Regions from separate parts of the Pseudomonas sp. GW821-FHT01A09 genome, predicted to be linked through region 2. Evidence: predicted binding sites of a transcription regulator. Region 2 holds the regulator's gene; each other region holds the start of a gene.
What was found. The regulator sigma-54, encoded in region 2, starts transcription at its own class of promoters, with help from an activator protein. The targets are predictions, from matches to a motif close to ANTGGCATNNANNTTGCTNT.
Positions count from the first base shown of each region.

Region 1: the regulator sigma-54 is predicted to act here: its motif matches at 1,587-1,606, upstream of AC3WJP_RS17560 (circularly permuted type 2 ATP-grasp protein).
Region 3: the regulator sigma-54 is predicted to act here: its motif matches at 2,434-2,453, upstream of AC3WJP_RS10495 (flagellar basal body rod protein FlgF).

Region 1 covers NZ_JBYSWB010000015.1:16,540-20,983, forward strand. Annotated here, with positions in the region: gene AC3WJP_RS17545 (LTA synthase family protein) at 1-284, shown strand, start outside; gene AC3WJP_RS17550 (hypothetical protein) at 499-735, shown strand; gene AC3WJP_RS17555 (ribonuclease E inhibitor RraB) at 931-1,272, shown strand; gene AC3WJP_RS17560 (circularly permuted type 2 ATP-grasp protein) at 1,639-3,048, shown strand; gene AC3WJP_RS17565 (alpha-E domain-containing protein) at 3,061-4,008, shown strand; gene AC3WJP_RS17570 (transglutaminase family protein) at 4,005-4,444, shown strand, end outside.
Region 2 covers NZ_JBYSWB010000030.1:29,068-33,511, reverse strand. Annotated here, with positions in the region: gene AC3WJP_RS24875 (KdsC family phosphatase) at 1-215, shown strand, start outside; gene lptC (LPS export ABC transporter periplasmic protein LptC) at 224-799, shown strand; gene lptA (lipopolysaccharide transport periplasmic protein LptA) at 786-1,328, shown strand; gene lptB (LPS export ABC transporter ATP-binding protein) at 1,328-2,053, shown strand; gene AC3WJP_RS24855 (RNA polymerase factor sigma-54) at 2,236-3,729, shown strand; gene hpf (ribosome hibernation-promoting factor, HPF/YfiA family) at 3,807-4,118, shown strand; gene ptsN (PTS IIA-like nitrogen regulatory protein PtsN) at 4,130-4,444, shown strand, end outside.
Region 3 covers NZ_JBYSWB010000007.1:25,064-29,507, forward strand. Annotated here, with positions in the region: gene flgC (flagellar basal body rod protein FlgC) at 1-115, shown strand, start outside; gene AC3WJP_RS10485 (flagellar hook assembly protein FlgD) at 131-829, shown strand; gene flgE (flagellar hook protein FlgE) at 860-2,191, shown strand; gene AC3WJP_RS10495 (flagellar basal body rod protein FlgF) at 2,506-3,252, shown strand; gene flgG (flagellar basal-body rod protein FlgG) at 3,304-4,089, shown strand; gene flgH (flagellar basal body L-ring protein FlgH) at 4,166-4,444, shown strand, end outside.

The DNA of each region.
Region 1 (4,444 bases), on a different contig from region 2:
GAGACCCTGGTTTCGGTATGATCAAGCCGTCGGGCGGCGAACTGGAAGTGGCCTTGGTCACGGGCAACCGCATCTTCATCGAGCCTGCCGAGAAGGACATGCCGGCCAAGCTGTATCACTACCAACTGGGCCGTCAGTTCAGTGCCGAGGCGATTCCGGATGGCGATCCTGACGCCGCCGACAAGGCCGACCTGCGCCAGCGCCTGGATGCCTTTATCCAGACCGCCACCCAAGCGCTGATCGACAACCGCGCCGGCGCCGAGAAGGCCGCGAAGGACAACTGATCCACCGCGGCACCTGTAGCGGGGGGGCTTGCCCCCGAAAAAAGCCCAGTCGACACATTCACGTCGCCTGATACATTTTTCGGGGGCAAGCCCCCTCGCTACATTTGTTTTATGCCCGGCACAATCGCGCTGAACGATTGCCGGACGCGTTTGGTCTACTGCTCCACAAGCACGTATCACACAGCTTCTTGTGCCATCAGCTGAGGAGATACCAATGAAAGAGTGGGTGATCAACTTCATCGATCAAACCGGCATGCCCACCAGCATTACGGTGAGCAAGGATCACGAGCCCAGCACAGAAGATGCTGCGGTACTGATCCGCGCGAAGTTGTTTCCGGTGATCGGCCAGGCCGACCTCAACGATTTCGAAGGTCGGGTTGAAAAACCCACCGAAAAGTCGCTCGAGGAACACGGCGGCGTGAAGATCATTTCCATCACCGCGGCGGCCTGAAAAGACCCACTGGCACACCGCTGCCCTTCGCGTTACTCTGCAAGTCAGGCCCTGGCGAATGTTCTGTTCGCTGCGGTCTGTCTGTTCGCTGCATGCTGTTCCCAGGTGACCATTGAGTTGCTGTCCAACCCGCTTTTCGAGAAGGGAGGTCCTGGAACACTGAAAGTCTATCCATCAATCTGAGGAGGACGATCCATGAGCACAGCCTATCAAGAAGACATCAGCATTACCGTGCTGCGCCGCATGAAAGAAGGCGGCTTCGATTTTGCCCGTATCCATCCCATCGAGTTCTATGCGGTCTTCCCCGACGAAGACGGCGCGCGGGTGGCCGCCGGCAAGTTTCAGGGTGAGTCGCTCAACGCTCAGGTCTGTGAGCGTGACGACGGCGGCTGGGGCTTGGAGCTGAGCAAGGTGATGTACGCGACTTACGGCGGGATTGGCGAATTCGAACAGGAACTCGAATCGCTGATAGAGCCCCTGGGGGGCGAAGTGGAAGGCTGGGGCGTCAAGCACGAAATCAAGCGGCAACAGGCTTGACCCAGGCAAATCCTCGAAAAGGGGCGGGCGGCGACGTTCGCCCCTTTTGCCATGAGGCGACATCATCGGCGTCAAAAAATACAGCACTGCAGCCGGCAGTTCGGCTAAGTGCAATTGCCTGCAAGGATTGCCCGTTACACCCAGTAAAACAGTCCCCGTTATGCCAGTGAATTCTACTCCGGCTAAGCTGGTCATAATCGAGGCGCTGCTTCGTGATGAAGCGTTGGCGATTCCGTTGGGGCGTTTGCCGCACAGCTTTGGTGCGAGGGATTTGGCGCTTGTCTCCAAAGGGTTGATTTTCAAGCGTTTATGCCGATGGCACGGGCCTTGCGATGGTTCCTGTGTCCGGGTGACAAGGAGTACGGCATGAGCCGCACCAATTATGATGAGATGTACGATGCCGACGGCAATGTCCGCCCGCATTATCGCGAGTTCGCCCGCTGGCTGGCCGATACGCCCGAAGAGCTGCTGGCTCAACGGCGGCGCGAAGCCGACCTGCTGTTCCATCGCGCCGGTATCACCTTCACCCTTTACGGGGACGAGCAGGGCACCGAACGGCTGATTCCTTTCGACACTATCCCGCGCAGCATTCCTGCCAGCGAATGGCGCGTCGTCGAGAAGGGCTGCATTCAGCGGGTCAAGGCGTTGAACATGTTCCTCGCCGACCTGTACCACGATCAACGCATCATCAAGGCGGGTGTCGTGCCTGCCGAACAGGTACTGGCCAACGAGCAATACCAACTGGCGATGCAGGGCCTCAACCTGCACCGCGACATCTATTCGCACATCTCCGGGGTTGACCTGGTTCGCGATGGCGACGGCACCTACTATGTGCTGGAAGACAACTTGCGTACCCCGAGCGGCGTCAGCTACATGCTCGAAGACCGCAAGATGATGATGCGTCTGTTCCCGGAGCTGTTCTCGGCCCAGCGCATCGCCCCCATCGATCATTACCCCAACCTGCTGCTCGATACCCTCAAGAGCTCCAGCCAGCTGGATAACCCCAGCGTCGTGGTGATGACGCCTGGGCGCTTCAACAGCGCCTTCTTCGAACACGCGTTCCTGGCGCGGGAGATGGGCGTCGAACTGGTGGAAGGCGCGGATCTGTTCGTGCGTGACGACCGGGTCTTCATGCGCACCACGTCCGGGCCTAGGCCAGTGGATGTGATCTACCGGCGGCTCGACGATGCCTATCTCGACCCGTTGGCGTTCAATCCGGACTCGGCGCTGGGCGTACCGGGCCTGCTGTCGGCCTACCGTTCGGGCAATGTGGTGCTGGCCAACGCCATCGGTACCGGGGTGGCGGACGACAAGTCCATCTACCCGTACGTCACCGACATGATTCGTTTCTATCTGGACGAAGAGGCCATCCTCAAGAACGTGCCCACCTGGCAGTGCCGCAAGCCCGACGAGCTGTCTCACGTGCTGGCCCATCTGCCGGAGTTGGTGGTCAAGGAAACTCAAGGCTCCGGCGGCTACGGCATGCTCGTGGGCCCGGCGGCCAGCGCTGCCGAGATCGAATCCTTCCGAGCCCGCTTGAAGGCCAAGCCCCACGCCTATATCGCTCAACCGACGTTGTCCCTGTCGACCTGCCCGACCTTTGTCGAGAACGGCATCGCTCCACGTCACATCGATCTTCGCCCGTTCGTGCTGTCCGGTCGTGAAACCCGCGTGGTCCCTGGTGGCCTGACCCGAGTGGCGCTGCGCGAAGGCTCCCTGGTGGTCAACTCCTCACAGGGCGGCGGAACCAAGGACACCTGGGTGGTTGAAGATTAAGGAAGCCTGCCAATGCTAAGTAGAACCGCCTCGGATTTGTACTGGATGTCGCGTTACCTTGAGCGTGCCGAAAACCTCGCGCGCATGCTCGATGTCAGTTATTCGTTGTCGCTGATGCCGCAGGATGGCCGTGAAGGCCTCGACGAGATGGCCATGCCGTTGCTGATCACCGGCACGCTGGACGATTACCTGGAGCGCCACGGCAAGCTGCACGCCGATCGCCTGCTGCACTTCTTTGCCCTGGATGCGTCCAATCCGGCGAGTATCTACAGTTGCCTGGGCGCAGCGCGCTCCAGCGCCCATGCCGTGCGCGGGCGGATTACCGCCGACATGTGGGAGAACATCAACTCCACCTGGCTGGAGATTCGCGGGATCGCCGAGCAAGGCCTGAGCCGCTATGGCATGAGTCGTTTCTGCGAGTGGTTGAAAGAGCGTTCGCACCTGTTCCGCGGCGCCACCTACGGCACCCTGATGCGCAACGATGCGTTTCGCTTCATCCGCCTGGGGACCTTTATCGAGCGCGCCGACAACACCTTGCGCCTGCTCGATGCCCGATACGAAATGCTCGGTGATGAAGCCGACGCCGTCAGCGACAGTTCCGCCCGCGGGTACTACCAGTGGAGTGCCCTGCTGCGGTCTTTGTCGTCGTTCGAGGCGTACACCGAGATCTACCGCGACGCGCCCTCGGCGCACAACGTCGCGCAGATGCTGCTGTTGCGTGCCGATGTACCACGTTCGCTGCGCGCCTGCACTGAAGAGATCGATCAGACCCTGTCGCAATTGCCAGGGACCAATGGTCGGCCGGCTCAGCGTCTGGCTGCAGAGCTCGATGCCCGCCTGCGCTATACCGGGATCGACGAGATCCTCGAAGAAGGTCTGCACGAGTGGCTGAACGAATCCATCCCGCTGATGGCTCAGTTGGGCAACGAAATTCACAGTTCTTACCTGGAGGCTCTATGAGGCTTTCGATCAGTCACGAAACCGCTTATCACTATGACGACGAAGTACGTGCCAGCATCCAGTACCTGCGCTTGACACCCCACGACAGCGATCGCCAGCACGTGCTCAGCTGGGAGCTGGACCTGCCGCGCCAGGTACGCGCGCAGATCGACCCGTTCGGCAATATCTTCCATGTGCTGACCCTCGACGAGCCCCACGAGAGCATCGTCATCAAGGCCCGCGGTCAGGTGGATATCGATGAAAACAGCGAGTCGGAACACGAAAGCCGGTCGGCGTATCCGTTTTTGCGGATGACGCGGCTGACCGAACCGGATGCTGCGCTGCGCGAGTTCGCAGCCCTGCAGTGCAATCAGCGCCGGGATCGCAACGCGCTGATCGACCTGATGCACGGGCTCAACCAGCACATCGCCTACACCCCTGGCGTCACCAAGGTCGA
Region 2 (4,444 bases):
AACAGGTCGCCTATCTGGGCGACGATCTGCCTGACCTTCCGGCGATTCGCCGGGTCGGATTGGGCATGACTGTACCCAACGCTGCACCTTTCGTCCGCGAGCACGCCCACGGGGTTACCCAGGCGCGCGGCGGTGAAGGCGCTGCCCGCGAGTTCTGCGAGCTGATCCTGCAGGCTCAGGGCAACCTCGACGCGGCTTACGCCGACTACCTGTAGAGTCAGATATGCCGAGCAAAAAGTTTCGCAACATTCTAATACTCTTCGTCCTGGCGGCCGTGCTGGTCGCCGTGGGCTACTGGAATATCAGCCCCGAGCGCCTGCTGGATCCGCCAGCCGCAGCACAGGCGGATCCGACGCAGATCGACTATTACGCGACCAACGTCCACACCGTGCAATTCAATCTGGAAGGCAAGCGCCAGTACGAGATGACCGGGGACAAGGTCGAACACATGCAGGTCAGCCAGATCAGCTACGTGACCACCCCAGACGTCAACATGTACCGCGGTACCGAATTCCCTTGGCATATCCAGAGCGTGCGCGCCGAGGTCAATCCGGACGGCACCCAAGTCGAGCTGATTGAAAACGTCAGGGTCGCTCGCACCGACGAAAAGAAACGCACCACCATCATCACCGGCCCACGCATGACTGTCTTCCCGCAGAAGCAATATGCGCAAACCGAGCAAAACGTTAGAATCGAAGCTGCCGGCAGTGTCACTACGGCGACAGGGATGAAGGCGTACTTGAACGACAGCAGGATGAACCTGCTGTCCAACGTAAGAGGACAGTATGAGGCTCGTTAAAACCCTCCCTTTTTTGCTCAGCCTGAGCGCAGCACTGGGAAGCGCGAGCGCCTTGGCTCTGCCGACAGACCGCGATCAGCCTATTCATATCCAGTCCGATGACGCGCAGATCGATGACAAGCAGGGCGTTGCGACCTACAAGGGCAACGTGATCATCACCCAGGGCACGCTGAAAATCACCGGCAACACGGTGACCATCACGCGCGCGCCCAACGGTGAAGTCGACGTCTTCACGGCTGTCGGCAACCTGGCCTATTACGAGCAGAAGCCGCAGGTCGACAAGCCTATCGTTCAGGCCTGGGGCGTGACCATTCAGTACTTTGCGCCGCAGAACCGCATCGTGCTGATCGACAAGGCCAAGGTCATCAATGACGGCAACACCTCCGAAGGCGAGAAGATCGTCTACGACACCGTCAAACAGGTGGTCAACGCCGGCCGTGGCAATGGCTCCAAGATCACTGCGCCGCGTCCTCGCATCGACATGGTGATCCAGCCGAAGAACAAGCCCGCCGACCAGAAGGCTCAGTAATGGCGACCCTCAAAGCACAACACCTGGCCAAGGCCTACAAGGGCCGGCAAGTCGTGCGCGACGTCAGCCTGTCCATCGACAGCGGGCAGATCGTCGGCCTGCTGGGCCCCAACGGCGCGGGCAAGACCACCTGCTTCTACATGATCGTCGGGCTGGTCCAGGCCGATCAGGGGCGCGTGCTGATCGACGATCTAGACGTCAGCCACCAGCCCATGCACGGTCGCGCCAAGTCCGGTATCGGTTATCTGCCTCAGGAAGCCTCGATCTTTCGCAAGCTTTCGGTCGCGGACAACATCATGGCCATCCTCGAGACCCGCAAGGAGCTCGACGGCGATGCCCGGCGCAAGGAACTCGAAAGCCTGCTGCAGGAATTCCACATCACCCATATCCGTGACAACCTCGGCATGAGCCTGTCCGGTGGCGAACGTCGCCGCGTGGAGATTGCCCGGGCCCTGGCCACGGCGCCGAAATTCATCCTGCTGGACGAACCCTTCGCGGGCGTGGACCCTATTTCGGTCGGCGACATCAAGCAGATCATCCACCACCTCAAGGCCAAGGGCATCGGAGTACTGATCACCGACCACAATGTGCGCGAGACACTGGACATCTGCGAGACCGCCTACATCGTCAATGATGGCCAGCTGATTGCCGAAGGCGACGCAGCCGCTATCATGGCCAATGAACTGGTCAAAGAGGTTTACCTCGGTCACGAGTTCCGCCTGTAGAAGCACCCGCAACCGGAGCGTTTTCCACTGCCCATGAAACCTTTTGGTTGAAATTGGATAAACGCTCTAGGCAAACACTCGGGTTTCAGGCATATAATTTGCTTACGACATAAAGCCGGGCGCCTCGGCGTCTTGTAGTGGATGGCGCTCTGCGCCGGCGAATAAGGTGTTAAGCCCCAGCCATGAAACCCTCGCTCGTCCTAAGAATGGGCCAGCAACTGACGATGACACCGCAGTTGCAACAGGCCATCCGCCTTCTCCAGCTCTCGACCCTGGACCTCCAGCAGGAAATCCAGGAAGCGCTGGAATCCAATCCTATGCTCGAACGCCAGGAGGAAGGTGACGACTTCGATAACAGCGATCCGCTGGCGGACAATATCGAACAGAAAACCACTCCGGATATCCAGGAGCCCACGTTCGAGAGCAGCGCTCCCACGGTCGACAACCTTGAAGAAGGGGAATGGGGCGAGCGTATACCCAACGAGCTGCCGGTCGATACCGCCTGGGAAGACATCTACCAGACCAGCGCCAGCAGCCTGCCCAGCAATGACGACGACGAGTGGGACTTCACCACTCGCACCTCGGCCGGCGAAAGCCTGCAGAGCCATTTGCTCTGGCAGCTGAACCTGGCGCCGATGTCGGACACCGATCGCCTGATCGCGGTAACCTTGATCGACTGCATCAACAACCAGGGTTATCTGGACGAGACGCTGCAGGAAGTCTGCGACTCCTTCGACCCCGAGCTTGACATCGAGCTTGACGAGGTCGAAGCCGTATTGCACCGCATCCAGCAATTCGAGCCGTCCGGGATCGGCGCGCGCACCCTCAGCGAATGCCTGCTGCTGCAACTGCGCCAGATGCCGCCGCGCACCCGCTGGCTGGCTGAAGCGCAGCGCCTGGTCACCGACTTCATCGACCTGCTCGGCAGCCGCGATTACAGCCAGCTGATGCGGCGCATGAAGATCAAGGAAGACGAACTGCGCCAGGTCATCGAACTGGTCCAGAGCCTCAACCCGCGCCCGGGCTCGCAGATCGAATCCTCCGAACCCGAATACGTGGTCCCTGATGTGATCGTGCGCAAGGACAACGAACGCTGGCTGGTGGAACTGAACCAAGAAAGCGTGCCGCGCCTGCGCGTCAATCCACAGTACGCAGGCTTCGTACGTCGTGCCGATACCAGCGCCGACAACACCTTCATGCGCAACCAGTTGCAGGAAGCCCGCTGGTTCATCAAGAGCCTGCAGAGCCGCAACGAGACCCTGATGAAGGTCGCCACGCAGATCGTCGAGCACCAGCGCGGCTTTCTCGATTACGGCGATGAGGCCATGAAGCCGCTGGTGCTGCATGACATCGCCGAGGCGGTCGGCATGCACGAATCGACGATTTCCCGGGTCACTACGCAGAAATACATGCATACGCCCCGCGGCATCTATGAATTGAAATACTTTTTTTCAAGCCATGTCAGCACCTCCGAAGGCGGTGAATGCTCGTCAACGGCGATCCGCGCGATCATCAAGAAACTGGTCGCGGCGGAAAATCAGAAAAAGCCATTGAGCGACAGCAAGATCGCTGGTTTACTGGAGGCACAAGGCATCCAGGTAGCACGTCGCACTGTCGCCAAGTATCGCGAATCTCTGGGGATCGCACCTTCCAGTGAACGCAAGCGGTTGATGTAGCGCCTGGATGCGCCACAGCGTTCCAGTGGCAGGCGTTCAGCCTGTCTCTTTATGCACTGGCAATAAGGAGAAGCGGTATGCAAGTCAACATCAGTGGACATCAACTGGATGTGACCGACCCCATGCGCAGCTACGTAAGCGAAAAACTCGCCAAACTGGAGCGGCATGTGGGCAAGATTACCAACGTGCAGGTGATCATGGAGGTCGAGAAGCTGAAACAGAAAATCGAAGCCACCCTGCACGTCGCTGGCGCCAAGGATATCGTTGCCAACGCCGAACATGACGACATGTACGCTGCCATCGACCTGCTGACCGACAAGCTCGACCGACAATTGCTCAAGCATAAGGAAAAACAGCTAAGCCAGCTTCAAGGTGCTGCCGCTCGCTGATACCCCAACCCATGATCCGACTTGAAAACATCCTGACCCCTGGCCGTTCCCTCGTGAACGTGCCGGGGAGCAGTAAAAAAAGCGCCATCGAAAAGATCGCCGATCTGATCGCCGAACAAGTACCCGCGCTGCCCAAGCAGGCCGTATATGAAGCGCTGCTTGCTCGTGAAAAGCTTGGTTCCACCGGTTTCGGCAACGGTATCGCCATTCCTCATTGCCGCATGAAGGGTTGCGACTCACCCATCAGCGCCCTGCTCCATCTGCAACACCCTATAGATTTCGACGCGATCGACGGTGCGCCGGTCGATCTGCTGTTCGTGCTGCTG
Region 3 (4,444 bases), on a different contig from region 2:
CGTGGTTGAAGAGATGGCGGACATGATTTCCGCCAGTCGCTCCTTCCAGACCAATGCGGACATTATGAGCACCGCGAAAACCATGATGCAGAAGGTCCTGACCCTCGGTCAGTGATAGGGGCGCAAAAGCATGACGACTTCAACCACGGCAACTGGCGCCGCCGCACTGGCCCAGTACCAGGCGACAACCAGCACCACCGATCCAACCACCGGCACCGCCGGCAGCGCGTTGGGCAAAGATGCGTTCCTGCAATTGCTGGTCACCCAGCTCAAGAACCAGGACCCGCTCAGCCCCACGGACAACACCCAGTTCGTGTCGCAGATGGCCCAGTTCAGCAGCCTCGAAAGCATGCAGAACCTCAACACCACGGTTGACAGCCTGGCCACCACCTACCAGTCGTCGCAGGCGCTGCAAGCCTCGTCGCTGGTCGGTCGCTCGGTCATCGTGGCCAGCGACTCGGCGGTGCTCGATCCGACCAAGGGCATCACCGGTACGGTAGCCGTTACCGGCGCCAGCACGGCGACCAGCGTCAATGTGTACGACAGCACCGGCAGTCTGGTCGACACCATCGACCTGGGTGCTCAGTCCACCGGCAACTCCGCCTTTACCTGGGATGGCCTCAACTCCTCAGGTGTGGCTCAGGCGGCGGGCAACTACAGCTTCAAGGCCACGACGACCCTCGATGGTGTCGCCACGGCAGCAACCACGTATCTACCCGCCACGGTCAGCAGTGTGACCATGGCAACCACCAGCGGTGGTGAGATGACGCTCAATCTCGCCGGGGGCAGCAGCGTCGCCCTTTCGAAAGTCCAGACTATCGCGAATTAATGGCCGGCTTACCGCCGCAGGAGTAGCAACATGTCTTTCAATATCGGTCTCAGCGGTCTGTCGGCAGCCAACAAAGCGCTGGACGTGACCGGCAACAACATCGCCAACGTCGCCACCACCGGCTTCAAGGCCTCGCGTACTGAATTCGGCGACCAATATGCCGCCTCGATCAAGGCCACCGCCGGGTCGACCACGGTCGGCAGCGGTGTCAAGACCGAAGCGGTCTCGCAGTTGTTCAACCAGGGCAACATCAGCACCACCGACCAGAACCTCGACCTGGCCATCAACGGCGACGGTTTCTTTACCCTCAGTGACAACGGCACCAAGGTCTATACCCGTGCCGGTGCGTTTTCCAGCGACAAGTCGGGTTACATCGTCGACAGCTCGGGCAACAACTTGCAGGGCTATTCCGTGGATGCCAACGGCACTCTGCAGACCGGTGTGCTCAGCAACCTGAAAATCGACACCGCCAACCTCAACCCCAAGCCTACTTCGACCATGTCGGAGACGCTGAACCTGAACTCCAGTGCTTCGGTGCCGACCGTGGCGACCTTCGATCCGGCCAACGTCAACAGCTACAACTTCACCTACAACACCGAGATCTACGACAGCCAGGGCAACTCGCACCAGTTGAACCAGTACTTCGTCAAGAACAGCGATGCCAACACCTGGACCATGTACACCACCATCGATGGTCGCAATCCACAGACCCCGTCGTCGACCACGCCGTTGGCCAACCAGATCGGCTTCACTACGTCCGGTGCATTGGATGTGGCCAATCTGACTACGCCTGCCGCCGATACCACCACTGGCTTGCCGACCGGTTTGAGCGTCACCACGGGTGTGTTCAGTCTCAAGGATTGGGTGCCGGCCGCCCAGGCCGCAGACGGTACATGGGGCACCAACGGTTCTACCGCGGCGGCCAACATCACCGTCGACCTGAACTCCATGACCCAGTACAACGCCACATCCGCGGTGACCGCCAAAGACCAGAACGGCTACGCCACCGGCGAGCTGTCGAGCCTGAGCGTTGACAGTACCGGTGCGATCTTCGCCACCTTCACCAACGGCCAGAGCAAGACCATTGGCCAGGTGGCGATCGCCAACTTCGCCAACGTCCAAGGCCTGACCCCGGTCGGTGGCACCAAGTGGAAAGAGTCCTACGCGTCGGGCGTGCCGGTCATCGGTACTCCGGAAACCGGGACCCTGGGCAGCATTCAGTCCAACGCGCTGGAAGACTCCAACGTCGACCTGACTGCCGAGCTGGTGAACCTGATCAAGGAGCAGAGCAACTATCAGGCGAACGCCAAGACCATCTCCACCCAAAGCACCATCATGCAGACCCTGATCCAGTCGGTGTAATGCTATCCATGTAGCGAGGGGGCTTGCCTCCGAAAAGTCTCCATCGGCACGCAGCTTTGCCGGGGAGACCGCTGTCGGGGGCAAGCCCCTCGCTACAGGATTGCTCGGCGTCAAGAAACCCGACGGCGGTAGATTGCCGCTCATGGCAAGCAGGCGCCGTATTTCCGTCTTGGTACTCTGTCACACCCCCTCGCTCCATTGCGCAACCCTTGTAAATCAAGGCTTGTAGCTGTCTTTGCAAAGTTGGCCCACTAATTGCTCTAGCACTGTTATCGATTCGCTAACCGGCATTCGCCCGTCACCGGAGATACAGTGTGGACAAATTGCTTTATGTAGCCATGACCGGCGCCAGCCAGAACGCGCTCGCGCAGAAGGTGCATGCCAACAACCTGGCCAACGTTTCTACCAACGGCTTCCAGCGTGATCTGGAGCAGGCGCGTTCCATGCCGGTATTCGGCGACACCTTTCCCTCGCGCGCCTATGCCATGACCGAACGGCCTGCCACCGACTTCCAGCCCGGTGCCATGATCGAAACCGGTCGTGACCTCGACATCGCCGTCAGCGGCAGTGGCGGCGATGGCTGGATCGCGGTGCAGACCCCGGACGGCAAAGAAGCCTACACCCGCTCGGCCAGCCTCAATATCGATGCCCTGGGCGTCTTGCGCACCGGCAGCGGCTTGCCGGTCATGGGCAACGGCGGACCGATTGCCGTGCCGCCGGACGAGAAAATCGAGATCGGCAGCGACGGCACCATCAGCGTTCGCGGCATGGGGCAATCGCCTCAGGCGCTGGCCCAGGTCGACCGCATCAAGCTGGTCAAGCCTGATCTCAAGAACATGACCAAAGGCACCGACGGCCTGATCCGTACCGCCGACGGCAAGGCCGCACCGGTGAACGCCGACGTCCAGGTGACTTCCGGGTTTCTGGAGGCCAGCAACGTCAATGCCGTGGAAGAGATGACGTCGGTACTGGAGCTTTCGAAGCAGTTCGAAATGCACATCAAGATGATGTCCACGGCCAAGGAAGATGACCAGGCCATGGCCCGCGTTTTGCAATCTTAAGAATTATCTGTAACCCGCGCCGACGAACCGGCGCTCGAGGAGACGAATACCATGCTTCCAGCACTTTGGGTCAGCAAGACCGGCCTCCAAGCCCAGGACTTGAACCTCACTACCATTTCCAACAACCTGGCCAACGTATCGACCACGGGTTTCAAACGTGATCGCGCCGAATTCCAGGACCTGCTCTACCAGATCAAACGCCAGCCGGGCGCTCAGTCCACCGCTGACACCGAGCTGCCATCGGGTCTGCAGGTCGGTACCGGTGTGCGCATCGTCGGTACCCAGAAGAACTTCACTGCAGGTTCCTTGCAGACCACCGATCAGCCACTCGACCTGGCCGTCAACGGTCATGGCTTCTTCCAGATCACCCAGCCGGACGGCACCATCGCCTACACCCGCGACGGTACCTTTCACCTGGACTCCACGGGCCAGATCGTCACCGCCAGCGGCATGGCCCTGAACCCGGCCATCGTCGTGCCCAGCGACGCCCAGACCTTCACGGTCGGCACCGACGGCACCGTCTCGGTCACCGTGCCTGGCAGCGCCGCAGCGCAAGTGATCGGCAACTTGCAGATCGCCGACTTCGTCAACCCAGGTGGCTTGCAATCCATCGGCAGCAACCTGTTCCTGGAAACCGCTTCCAGCGGTGCTCCGCAGGCCGGCACCCCTGGCCTTAACGGCCTGGGCACGACGCTGCAGAACACCCTGGAAAACTCCAACGTCAGCACCGTGGAAGAGCTGGTGAACATGATCACCACCCAACGTGCCTACGAGATGAACTCCAAAGTGATCTCCACCGCAGACTCCATGCTGCAGTACGTCACGCAGAACCTGTAAGGCACTGATCGAGCTGTTCAAACCACTGTCCGTCTGTTGGCGCCAAGGCGCCTGTTACACCGTGAGGTCGAAAGTCATGAGTCGTTTGTTCGCTACCGTAATCGCCTTGAGTGGAATCACTTTGCTCGCTGGCTGCATGGGTCCTCAGCCCAAGCCAAACGACCCGTACTACGCCCCGGTGTTGCCACGCACCCCGCTGCCTGCGGCGGCCAACAATGGCTCGATCTACCAGGCCGGGTTCGAGCAAAACATGTACGGCGACCGCAAGGCGTTCCGGGTCGGTGACATCATCACCATCACCCTGAACGAGAAGACTGCCGCCAGTAAAACGGCGAACTCCAAGATCGCCAAGACC